4 regions of the Staphylococcus simulans genome follow, and region 2 is predicted to be linked to each of the others. Evidence: riboswitches for the same ligand, from Rfam matches in the RefSeq annotation. Region 2 holds a riboswitch; each other region holds the start of a gene.
What was found. A riboswitch is a leader RNA that binds a small molecule or an ion and turns the genes downstream of it on or off. The one in region 2 is predicted to bind S-adenosylmethionine.
Positions count from the first base shown of each region.

Region 1: it holds a riboswitch for S-adenosylmethionine, as region 2 does, so the genes downstream of both, MUA87_RS10705 (MetQ/NlpA family ABC transporter substrate-binding protein) here and MUA87_RS07280 (O-acetylhomoserine aminocarboxypropyltransferase/cysteine synthase family protein) in region 2, are expected to answer to the same signal.
Region 3: it holds a riboswitch for S-adenosylmethionine, as region 2 does, so the genes downstream of both, MUA87_RS12415 (aminotransferase class I/II-fold pyridoxal phosphate-dependent enzyme) here and MUA87_RS07280 (O-acetylhomoserine aminocarboxypropyltransferase/cysteine synthase family protein) in region 2, are expected to answer to the same signal.
Region 4: it holds a riboswitch for S-adenosylmethionine, as region 2 does, so the genes downstream of both, MUA87_RS03090 (Na+/H+ antiporter NhaC family protein) here and MUA87_RS07280 (O-acetylhomoserine aminocarboxypropyltransferase/cysteine synthase family protein) in region 2, are expected to answer to the same signal.

Region 1 is NZ_CP095100.1:2,275,072-2,278,270, forward strand. Features, by position in the region: gene MUA87_RS10700 (lactate/malate family dehydrogenase) at 1-944, opposite strand, end outside; gene MUA87_RS10705 (MetQ/NlpA family ABC transporter substrate-binding protein) at 960-1,772, opposite strand; SAM riboswitch class I at 1,867-1,972, opposite strand; gene norA (multidrug efflux MFS transporter NorA) at 2,106-3,199, opposite strand, start outside.
Region 2 is NZ_CP095100.1:1,547,067-1,550,265, reverse strand. Features, by position in the region: gene mprF (bifunctional lysylphosphatidylglycerol flippase/synthetase MprF) at 1-1,678, shown strand, start outside; SAM riboswitch class I at 1,877-1,974, shown strand; gene MUA87_RS07280 (O-acetylhomoserine aminocarboxypropyltransferase/cysteine synthase family protein) at 2,034-3,199, shown strand, end outside.
Region 3 is NZ_CP095100.1:2,616,169-2,619,367, forward strand. Features, by position in the region: gene MUA87_RS12415 (aminotransferase class I/II-fold pyridoxal phosphate-dependent enzyme) at 171-1,343, opposite strand; SAM riboswitch class I at 1,426-1,537, opposite strand; gene MUA87_RS12420 (hypothetical protein) at 1,635-2,543, opposite strand; gene MUA87_RS12425 (hypothetical protein) at 2,782-3,199, opposite strand, start outside.
Region 4 is NZ_CP095100.1:754,239-757,437, forward strand. Features, by position in the region: gene MUA87_RS03080 (SDR family oxidoreductase) at 1-79, shown strand, start outside; gene MUA87_RS03085 (flavin reductase family protein) at 212-823, shown strand; SAM riboswitch class I at 913-1,023, shown strand; gene MUA87_RS03090 (Na+/H+ antiporter NhaC family protein) at 1,092-2,399, shown strand; gene MUA87_RS03095 (SRPBCC family protein) at 2,556-3,077, shown strand; gene glpT (glycerol-3-phosphate transporter) at 3,153-3,199, opposite strand, start outside.

The DNA of each region.
Region 1 (3,199 bases), 730 kb from region 2:
GCTTGAATTGCCGCTTCGCCCTGTTCAATCGCAGTTTGAATGAAGTTATGTGCCGCTTCCAATTGTTTTTGTTCTTCATTAGACAACTCAATCGGCAAACGCTGTTTCACACCGTTTCTATCAACCAGTGTCAATAAACTTAATGCACCATCGACCAATCCATAAGCACCTTGAACTAATCCACTGACGGGTTCAATACTATGTTCATCAAATAAAATCGATTGTGCAAGTTGAACAGCCGCTCTTGAAATCGCTGAGTTTGTCCAACCTTTTTTCTTAAAGACATCAAACGCGACTTCGTCAATTGCCGTAGAAATCGCTCCACAATCAATGGGCGCATGACCTGTCAATTGTTCAAATTCTGGTAATTCAATCCCATGAATACGCACGCGACTCCAGATTGGCACACAATGTGAACCATGTTCTCCTAATACAAAACCTTCTACATCTTTAGGATCCACATTGTAGTGATCAGCAATTAAAGTACGAAAACGTGCTGACTCTAAAATAGTACCTGTACCGATCACTTTATCAGATGGGTAGCCTGCTTGATGTGCAAGATACGTCATCGCATCTACTGGATTTGAAATTAAAATGACGATAGCTTCTTTCGTCACAGCTGATAATTGTCTAAACACATCATTCACAATAACGCTATTCGCTTTAGTGAGTAAGGTACGATCTTTCATGTCTGGTGTCGAAGCCGCACTCGCTGACACAATCACCACATCCGCATCCACTAAATCTTGATAACCGCCTACATGAATTTTTGTGCGATGTGTATGATTCAAACCTTGTATGTGATGATGATCCAACACTTCACCTTGTGCTAAGTTTTCATTCGTATCAATCACGACAATTTCTGAAAAGTGCCCTAAATATTGTGCATCAGTTAAGACTTGGCTGCCTACACGTCCTACACCAATAATTCCTAATTTAGCCATATTCATTCGACTCCTTTACTTCGCTTCATATGGTATTACGTCTTTACCGTATTCTTTCTTAATGAATTCTTTCATGTCTTTAGACTGTAATACTTTGATGAGTTCTTGGAATTTTTTATCGTCTTTATGACCTTCTTTAACTGCTAAAATATTCGCAAATGGTGATGATTCATTTTCCATCACAATCGCATCTTTCGAAGGTGTTAAACCATTATCAATCGCATAGTTTGAGTTCATAATAACAGCAGCACCTTCACCGCTTTTATATGTTTTTGGCAAGAACTCTGCACCTTGTTGATTATTGAATTTTAAATCTTTTTTATTTTCAACAATGTCATCGAATTTCGCATCTTCAATTTTCACGCCATCTTTGATTTTAACTAAGCCTTCATTAACGAAGAAAGATAAGAAACGTCCTTCTTCAGCGGGGTTGTTTGAAACATAGATTGTTGAACCTTTTGGAATATCTTTGATGTTTTTATATTTTTTACTGTAAACACCCATTGGTGTTGTGAAGACTTTACCGACTTCTTCAATTTTATAACCATGTGACTTTCTTTCAGCCTTTAAATAAGGAACGTGTTGGAAAAGGTTCGCATCCACGTCTCCTTTATCTAATAATTTATTAGGTACTTTATAATCATTAACGACTTTAACTTCTAAATCATACCCTTTATCTTTCATAGCTTTTTTCGCATGTTCTAATACCTCACCATGCGGAGCTGGAGAAGCTGCTACTGTGATTTTCTCCTTGTCTCCACCTTTGCCGCACGCTGCGAGTACGACCAGTAATACCAATAACCCGATTAAACTACTTACTTTCTTCATTTCCACTGCACCATCCCTATGTAATATTTATCAAATCACCCTTAACAAAAGAAAAAAGCCTTCTCATTAAAATAAGAGAAAGCTTTCATTCTTTCTCTCATCTTCAAAAGTCTATGACTTTTTGTGAATTAGCACCACTTCGTTTACACGATGGTTGCTGGGCTTCGTTGGGCACATCCCTCCGCCTCTCTTGATAAGAGTTCTATTTGATTGAATTGTATTAAGGTTACCACCAGTGACACATTTCGTCAATGTCATTTTCAAATTTTTCAGATAAATAAATATTAAAAGCATGCTGTTGTAAGCACAACAGCACACTTTCTATATCATAATTTAACTTTGTTTCAGCTTTCTGCTTTTTCTAATGGTCTTCTCAACCATAATAATCACAATCCCTAATAACATGACTGTCACGGACATATACAATGGAAATTCTAAGTTCACATCATATAATGTACCTGCAACGAGCGGGCCTGCGAAGTTCCCCATACTTGTGAAGGTAGAGTTCAAGCCTCCTGCTAACCCTTGACGATTACCCGCAATATTCGAGAAGTAATTCGTTATAGCTGGACGTATCATATCAAAACCGATAAATACTATAAAACTGATAATCATAATTGACCAGTAATGATGTGCAACAATCAATAAAAACAACATAATTGCTGAATAAAGCAGTGATAATTGTATAAATGTTAATTCTTTAAAGTACTTCATAAATTTATCGAACAAGAAGATTTGGAAGATCGCACCTGCTAAGCCACCGCCTGTGATCGCGATAGAAATATCTTTTGGCGCGTAATGTGCTTTATCTGCAGTATATAATGGATAAAGTGTTTCAAATGCTGCAAGTCCGAATGCTAAAACGAACGTAATGATTACCGGGGTAATAAAAGCTTTGATATTAATTTTAGCTAAATCTTGCGGTTCGATAACTGTATGGAAACCATCTGTCGTTTCGCGTTTTGCACCTTGGATAAAGAATAAAGAACAAAAGAATGCTACGACACCTAGGCTCCCAGCGAAGTAGAATGGCAAACGGTGAGAGAACTCTGCCATAAAGCCGCCAAAGCCAGGTCCTAAAATGAAGCCGGAGTTAATAATTGCTGACATATAGCCGAAGTTTTTCGCTTTATCTTCAGGACGTGAGATATCTGCGATCATACCTGTAACCCCAGGCATTACCATACCTGCACTGAAACCACCGATAATTCTTGAAACAATCAAAAGCGGATAGTTGCTGCTCATCGCAAAGATGAACTCAGAAACAGCGAATAGTACTAAACCGATACAAATAATTAATTTCTTCCCTAATTTATCAGCTAAGTTGCCTCCGAATGGCGAAATTACCATTTGCGCTAACGCAAAGGCCGCAACAAGAATACCTAAATCACTTCCATTTAAACCTAAGTCCTTTAAATAGACGGGTA
Region 2 (3,199 bases):
TATCATTCCAGTGATTATTGCGTTAATCTTATCAATGTTTGAATTCGGTACTTCAGCTAAACGTTATATTGAACAATCGAAGTACTATACACCAGCAAAAGAAGTGACTTCATTTTTATTTTCATATCAAAAATCCATCACTTCTAAAATTCCATCGCTTTCTTTAGCGGTACTGGTCATGTTTACGAGTTTAGTCTTTATCTTAAATAACGTCAGTATTATTTATGAAGGCTTATATGATCCGAACCATATGTTTTATTATATTGTGGTGACGATTCATACGAGTGCTTGTTTAATTCTGATGTTGAATGTTCGCGGTATCTTTAAACAAAGCCGCAGAGCCATATTATTTGCGATGGTTTCTATCGTGTTGATCTTTGTGATTACAGTGTATACGAATACCTCATTTTTATTAATTACGTGGTTGCTTGTGGTATTTGGTTTATTGATTTATGCCTTTATGAAAGCACAAGTCTTAAAACGTCCGATTCGTTTACGCCATATAGTTTCAATGCTGATTATTAGTATTATTATGTTGACACTGAATCACTATATGATTGTCTTTGTATTAGATGCGGTAGATGCTTACCGTATTGAAGTAGATAACTCAATGTTACGTTATTACTTATGGTTGACCATTCTTGTGGTTATTATTATCGTGACGTTTATTGTCTGGTTATTTGAAAATGCATATCGTAAAGATTATCCAGCCAATGATATCGAACAGTGTGAAGCGATTATCGAAAAATTCGGAGGCAACTATTTAAGCCATTTGCTTCATAGTGGAGATAAAACAGTGTATATGGATGAATCAAAAGAAGCGTTTGTGATGTATCGCTTTAAACTTAATTGTATTGTGGTATTAGGTGATCCGATTGGTAACCCTAAACGATTTAATGATTTGTTTGAATCGTTGTACCATTATGCTAGAGATTTGGGTTATGAAGTGATTTTCTATCAAGCGACAAATCGTCATATGCCGCTATATCATGATTTTGGTAACCAGTTCTTTAAATTGGGTGAAGAAGCGGTCATTGATTTAACAACATTTACAACTTCTGGTAAAAAACGCAGAGGATTCAGAGCAACGTTAAATAAACTAGAAGACCAAAATGTCCATTTTGAGATTATAGAACCGCCATATACAGATGAATTCCTTAAAGAGTTGGAAGATATTAGTGATCAATGGTTAGACGGCAAAAATGAAATGCATTTCTCAGTCGGCCGTTTCACACATGATTATTTATCTAAAGCACCGATTGGAATTCTAAAAGAAGAAAATGGCCGTGTCATCGCATTCTGCAGTTTAATGCCGACGTATTACAATGATTCCATTTCAGTAGATTTAATTCGTTGGTTGCCAGATGTAGATTTACCGTTGATGGATGCGCTCTATCTGCATATGTTGTTATGGAGCCAAGAAAAAGGCTACAAAGCATTTAACATGGGTATGGCGACCTTATCCAATGTCGGTCAAAATGAATACTCATATTGGAATGAACGTGTCGCAGGTAAAATCTTTGATAACTTTAATACGTTATATCGCTTCAGCGGTTTAAGACGTTATAAAGACAAATTCAAACCAGAGTGGGAACCACGATATTTAGTTTACTCAAGACACAGTTCCTTATGGCAAAGTATGATTAAAGTGTTGTTAGTGATTCGCTCTAAACACTAGTTGAACCGTTTCATACTGCAAGGTGCATATAAAGATCGAGGCCAAAAAAGGTCTCGGTCTTTTTTTAATGGTTTACGATTAAACGTATGTAAACTTTGTTATCCAAATATTTTATTTTAATCCAAAATTCAGAAAACTAAGAAAAGTCTATTGACATTGTCTGAATTTCAGTCTATACTCTGAATAAATTAATAAAAAAACTTATCAAGAATGGTGGAGGGACTGGCCCTACGATACCAGGCAACCTATTTAAGTTAGGTGCTAATTCCAGCAGGTGAAGACCTGAAAGATAAGCCCGTAGCGAGTCTATCTTTTTCAGGTAGGCTCGTTTTTTACATTTAAGGAGGAAATGAACATGACAAATGATTTTAAATTCGAAACGTTACAATTACACGCAGGACAAGAGGTAGATGAAGCATCGCATTCGAGAGCGGTACCGATTTATCAAACAACATCTTTCACATTTGATGATACACAACATGCGGCCAATTTATTCGGCTTAAAAGAATTAGGTAATATTTACTCACGTTTAACAAACCCGACAGTAGCAGTGTTTGAAACACGTGTAGCAGAACTTGAAGGCGGTGTCGCTGGGGTTGCGGTAGCTTCAGGTATGGCTGCAATCACATATGCGATTCAAACTGTTGCAGATGCAGGTGATCACATTGTCGCAAGCTCTACGTTATACGGTGGTACACATACATTATTTGCACATACGTTACCTAAATTCGGTATTGATGTTTCAATCGTAGACAGCAAAAACTTTGATGAAGTTAAAAATGCGATTAAAGAGAATACAAAAGCACTTTATATCGAAACAATCGGTAACCCTGAAGGTAATGTTGAAGATATAGAAAAGTTAGCAGAAATTGCACATGAAGCGGGTATTCCATTAATTGTTGATAATACATTTGCTTCTCCATACTTAATCCAACCAATTAAATACGGTGCGAACATTGTGGTACATTCAGCGACTAAATTTATTGGTGGTCATGGTACTTCAATGGGTGGTGTTGTCGTTGATGGCGGTAACTTCGATTGGACACAAAACGATAAATTCCCAAGCTTAACAGAACCTGATCCATCTTATCATGATTTAGTGTTCACTGAAGCGTTCGGACCAGCTGCTTTAGCATTCAAAGTCAGAACAACATTATTACGTGATACAGGTGCAGCACTTTCTCCATTTAATGCTTTCTTATTACTACAAGGTTTAGAAACATTATCATTACGTGTTGAACGTCATGTTGAAAACGCAGAAAAAGTTGCGAAATTCTTAGAAAACCATGACAAAGTTGAATGGGTTAAATATGCAGGCTTACCATCAAGCGAATACTATGATTTAAAAGAAAAATATTTACCTAAAGGTGCAAGCTCTATTTTCACTTTCGGTGTCAAAGGCGGTTATGACGCAGGCATTAAATTTATCGAATCTTTAGAACTCTTCTCTTTACTTGCGAACGTCGGCGATGCGAAATCATTAGTGATTCATCCGGCTTCTACAACACACGCACAATTAAA
Region 3 (3,199 bases), 1.1 Mb from region 2:
GTAGAATATGGCTTAGACCATACGCCTAACATTTTTACACTCAGCTACTTTCCAGAGTTCCTGAGTGTTTTTATTACAGTAATATCATAATACCTTTTGAAACTTCTTACAATCAATAATATACGTATAAACGTCTCTATAACAACGTTGTGAGGGATTTTATTCACTACTTAAATAAAAGATGATTCTTTGTACATCGCACTAAGTGATTTCAACCGCTTCGCTGCTTCATCTAATTGCTCATCCTCTAACGCAAGAGACACCCTTACATAATGACGTCCATTTTCACCAAATGGAATACCTGGCGCCACTAAAATAGATTGATCTTGAAGTAAGAATTCCACAAATTGTTCTCCGTCATATCCTTTTGGTGCTTTCAACCATAAGAAGATGCCACCTGTCATCGGTTCATAAGGGATGTTTCCTTCATCTAAAATCGAAGTGAAACGATCGCGACGTGCTTTAAAGACTTCACTTTGTTTATCTAAGAAATAATCATAGTTGTTAAGCGCAAATGTCGCCGCATCTTGAAGCGCACCAAACATACCCGCATGGTGATGTGTATGATATTTCTTCAAAGCTTGAATCACATCTTTGTTGCCGACTGCGAAACCGACACGATAGCCAGACATATTATAGCCTTTAGAAAGTGAATACACCTCGATTGCGACTTCTTTGCCTCCAGCTGTCTGTAGGATACTCGGATTTTTATGGTCAAAACCGAACGCTGCATAGGCAAAATCATGTACAATTTTCGTTTGTGTACCTCTGAACTTTTGAACTACATCATCAAAGACATCTTGTGTAACAGTTGATCCAGTCGGGTTATTAGGATACGTTAAATAAATCAATTTAGTCTGACTTAAGACTTCCCCTGGCACTTTATCAAAGTCAGGTTGATAATATGGTGGTTCTAACTCTAACGCATAAGGTTTCGCATCTGCGAACAACACCCCTGCTAGGTAATCTGTATAACCTGGATCTGGCAATAAAACGTAATCTTCAGGGTTAACAATACAATTCGGCAAACCTACTAATCCATTCTTTGTGCCATATAAAATACAGACTTCATCATCTTTATCCAATTCAACATTATATTGTCGTTTATAGAAATCAACAATCGCTTGCTTAAAGCTTTCTTTTCCATGAAACGCACCGTACTTTTGGTTTTCAGGCACACGTAATGCGTTCGCAAATTCATCGACAATGCCTTTAGGTGTTTCCCCATCTGGGATGCCTACTGCCATATTGATGAGAGGAAGCGGACCATGTTCTATCTTTCTCCCCATTGTTTTTCCGAAATAACTATCTGGTATCTTCGCTAATCTTCTTGAAATCACCATTTAAGTTCCCCCTTTGTTTGATGCGCCTATTAAAAAAGCTATATATCACCTATAAGCGACATATAGCTTTCTATGTATATGGCACCTATCTTTCAAGTTATACTTGTTGGATGTAGCACAGTCAGATTCAATGCCTGGATCTTCTGTTGCTGAAGCGTCATCGGGCCAATTCCCTCTACTTCTCTAGATAAGTTTTAATGACTTCTATTGTACTAAAAATTCTGACATTTATCAATTTAAGTTAAAATGAAAAACTCTACAGCTCACTAAAAGCCGTAGAGTCAATATTCTTTATTCAGGTTGGCCTTTTGAATCAAATTTCTCCACTGAACCATCCGCATTCACAATGTATGATCCTGCTAAATCACCTGATTTATCCACAAATGAGAAGCCCCAGCTTCCATCACTCTTTTGTTCAGGTTCTTTATACGTATACGTGCTTGTATCTAGTTTGTGACCTTCATATGCTTCTACTTTATCAATCACATTCGCACGTGTGACTTTACCTTCAGAAGATGATGAATGACTTTCAGAGCTTGAATTACTGTTACTTTCTTGTGCTGCTGATTGTGCATCTTGATTTGTGATTCGGATTAAATTTGCCACTTGTTTAAAGTTCGGTTCATCTTTGTATTGTTTATATAGATCTTTAATATTATAAACTGCTCCCATGTTTGCTAATTGTTGATATGGATTGATACCTTGTGTTCCTGATACCAACACTTGTGTATCACTCACACCAATAACTGCCGCAAATGGACCTTTAGAGTTAGTTGTGCCATAAATTACCATATTTTGAGGTTTATTTGTTACGATTTCAGAACTACCTGTATAAAGTGTTAATTGCTGAATTTCTCGTTGTCGCGAACCGCCATTCGTATTTTGGACATAGCTGTGGTTTAATAATTCATTTGCTGTCACTGTAAATTCAGCTGTTTTAGGTGCATATAACGCTAAAGCGACCTTTTCTTGTGGTGTCAGTTGGCTGATAGCTTGTTCTGTCGTTTGTTTATGAGTATGTGATTTTTCATGTTTTAATGTTTGTTCATGTTGTGTGTTTTCTTTTTTCTCTGTTTTTTGATGGTTTGCTTTGTCTTTTTCTTCGTGTTTTTGCGTATCTTCTTGTTTTTCATTTGAGCCGCAACCTGCTAGTAAAATTGAAAGTGCTGCAGCGGTAGTCAATACATGTTTAAATTTCATAGATAGCTTGCTCCTCTTTGTATATTTGAATATATAATTTCATTATATAGAAGGTACGGGACACATATTGTCCTGAATTAAAAGAAAGTGATCGAGTTAAGTATGATTATTTATTACTCTTTCAAAAGACACTCTGACAATTTTAATTTAAAAGTTTAAATAAAGAGGATTTTTTACCATAAGTAGCCGACCCTACCAAATACAAAAGTTCTGCAGTATTATACTGCAGAACCAAGTACTACTCTGGTGGCGTACCAAAGTTATCTAGTTTTTCTACTTTTCCATCTTTATCAACTGAATAATTATACTGTGTATGTGTTTCTAAATTTCTAAAATTAACAGTCCATGTATGATCCAATGTGTAATCATCAACGAAATGTCTTTTAGGAGGCCCATTAAATTCATATTTTCGTGGATCTAGTTTATGTCCTATATATTCTTCTACCTTGTGTATTGCAACTTGACTATTCATGTTACCATCTGGTGTATATACATCACCAGGACTTAACTTTCTTCTTTGTTTATTATTTGAAGTAGCATTATCTGTTTCTTTAGAAGAAGATGCATTATCACTCTCTGGATTCCTCACTGATTCGCTTACTTTAACCAAACTTACGACCTTTTTAAAGTTTGGATTATGACCATATTGTTTGTAT
Region 4 (3,199 bases), 790 kb from region 2:
TGTCTTACTTGCTTCAGACGAATCAAGTTATACAACAGGACAAGTGTATGGCGTAACAGGCGGTAAACAAATTAACTAAGCTATGATTAAGACAGCGTTCCAACAATGAATGGAACGCTGTTTTTATACATACAAACACATTATTCGCAAAGTAAGGTTTAGTTTATTATGCTATAGGTATAATTAGTATAGTAACTAAGGAGGCAGAATGATGAAACATTTTAACCCTAAAGATTTAACGCAAAGAGAAAATTATAAATTATTAAGCGGCAGCGTCTTACCAAGACCGATTGCTTTTGTGACTTCTCAAGATAAAGAAGGTCATTTAAATGCGGCACCATTCAGTTTCTTTAATGTGGTCAGCAGTCATCCGCCGATGATTATGATTTCAACTGGACGCACAGAAGGTGTCCGTAAAGATACAGCACAAAACATTATTGATACTGGAGAATTTGTGGTACACATTTCTGAATTGTCTATGATTGAAGGTATTAATAATACTGCTGCACCGATTGAACGTGAAGCAAATGAGTTAGAACGTACAGATTTTAAAACAATTCCTTCAGATGTCGTTAATGTACCAGCAGTCGAAGGGGCGCGAATCCGATTTGAGTGTAAACTGGATCGTGTGATTGAACTCGGTGATGACAAAGCGGGCAGCGATTTAATCTTAGGTGAAGTTGTACGTTATCACATCGCTGATGATGTTTATATCGAACCGCATAAAATTGATGTGCAAGCGTTACATCCTGTTGGTCGTTTAGCGGGTAATGATTATGTAAAATTAGGTCAAGAATTTGTATTAGAAAGACCAACAGAATAATTGCTTAATGAAAAGTTCATACTTTGATGATTGACTAACTATTACAATCATGATAGGTTTAAAAAGATTCAAAAAATAAAAATAAATATAGCTTATCAAGAGAGGTGGAGTGATGGGCACTTTGAAACCTCGGCAACATGGTTCGCTGATAGCGACGCGTGTGCCAATTCCCATAGCAACTATTTGCTAAGAGATAAGAAACATAATGTATCCTTTTTTCTTAGCTGAAAAAAGGATTTTTTAATATCATGAGTGAGGTGTTTGAATCATGTCTGAACAGAAACAAAAGGGCAATGCAGTCGCACTGATTCCTTTAATTCTATTTGTCGGTTTATTTTTAGGAGTTGGGATTATTACTGGCGACTTTACGAAGATGCCGTTAAATATTGCGATTACGATTGCGGTTATTGTCGCATTAATAATGAATCGCAAAGAAAAATTCACAGAGAAAGTTGAAGTCTTCACCAAAGGTGCAGGCCATTCTAATATTATTTTGATGGTCTTGATTTTCGTATTAGCCGGCGCATTTTCAAAAGTGACTGAAGATATGGGCGGCGTGAAATCTACCGTTAATTTAGGATTAAGTTTAATTCCAGGCAACTTATTGATTATCGGTTTGTTTATTATTTGTATGTTCGTTTCTATTTCTATGGGGACATCAGTTGGTACAGTCGCAGCCATTGCACCAGTCGGCTTTGGGATTAGTGAGGCGACTGATATTTCAGCAGCACTAGCCATGGCAACAGTCGTCGGCGGTGCGATGTTCGGAGATAACTTATCTATGATTTCAGATACGACAATTTCTGCAGTACGTACACAACATACAAAAATGAGTGATAAGTTCAAAGTAAACTTTAAAATTGTATTGCCAGGTGCCATTTTAACGATGGTTATTTTAGGTATTTTGACACATAGCGCAACAATCAGCAGTACAAAAGATTACAGCTTTGAATTTATTAAAGTGATTCCATATTTATTAGTTTTAATCTTAGCTTTGATCGGTGTGAATGTGATTATTGTTTTGATAGGTGGAACAGTACTCTCAGGCATTATCGGTTTAATCGACGGATCATTTAACTGGATCGGATTCTTGAAAGCCGCTTCAGAAGGTATGATCGGCATGGAAGATATTGCGATTATCGCATTAATGATCGGTGGTTTAATCGGCATCATTCAACATAATGGCGGTATTACATGGCTACTTAATTTTGTTCGCAGCAAGGTCAAATCAAGACGCGGTGCAGAGTTCGGTATCGCAAGTTTAGTCAGTGCCGCAGATATTTCAACTGCGAATAATACGATTTCTATTTTAATGGCAGGTCCCCTAGCTAAAAATATCGCAGATGAATATGATATCGACCCAAGAAAATCAGCAAGTATTTTAGATATTTTCGGCAGCTGTTTCCAAGGCCTTTTACCTTATAGTCCGCAAGTCATTGCGGCTGCAGGCGTCGCAGGTATTTCGCCATTTATGCTAGTGCCTTATTCGATTTATCCGATTATTTTAGGAATCAGCGGATTAGCCGCAATCATCTTTAATTTTCCAAAACTGAATAAACGTAAACAAAAAGCGTAAATAATTTTTACTTTCTCACTTGAAAAATGTTAAAGTAATCTTGTTGTGAAATAACCACAGAGGCATAGTGACAAATGCTTTGCTAGTAGGATTACTTTGGCTTATGCTTCTAAATGCGTTAGAATAATAAAGAGTGCGAAAGTAGGTGACGACAGAGTGGCAAGATATAATATTGAAAATGACGTCGTAGTCATATCATTGGAACGTTTTATGCGCATCCCGCCCGAATTGATTTATCAAGCTTGGACAGATGCGGATATCATGAGACGTTGGTTCATGACTTCTAACCGTTCAAATCAATCGATTGACTTGATTCCAGAAGAAGGCAGACGTTATGAAATTGTTGATGAACGTAACGGTAAAAAGAACAGAGTAACAGGGGTCTTCCAAGAACTAGAAGCACCTAACCGAATTGTGATGACAATCGGTATGCCTGAACTGAGCGACAAAGAAGATACGATTGAAGTAGAAATTTTTGAACGTGAACCAGGTTCAGACATGACACAAATGAACTTCCGTTATACTGCTGTTGTTCCGAAAGAAAGACGTTGGACAACTTTGGAATACAAACAGCAGAAGAAAGAATATCATGATGCGACGGCACACGGCTTTGAAAATATGTTCATTAAGCTTCAAGACATTTTAAGAGAAATGCAAGAAGACAAAGAAGAATTTTAATCAAAACAAGCGACACACAATGCTAGAAAGCAGCGTATGTCGCTTGTTTTATTTTATATATTCAATTTTCAACAATTAGACAGTCTCTTGACCACGTTTATTCCAAGTCAGAATAAAGCTTA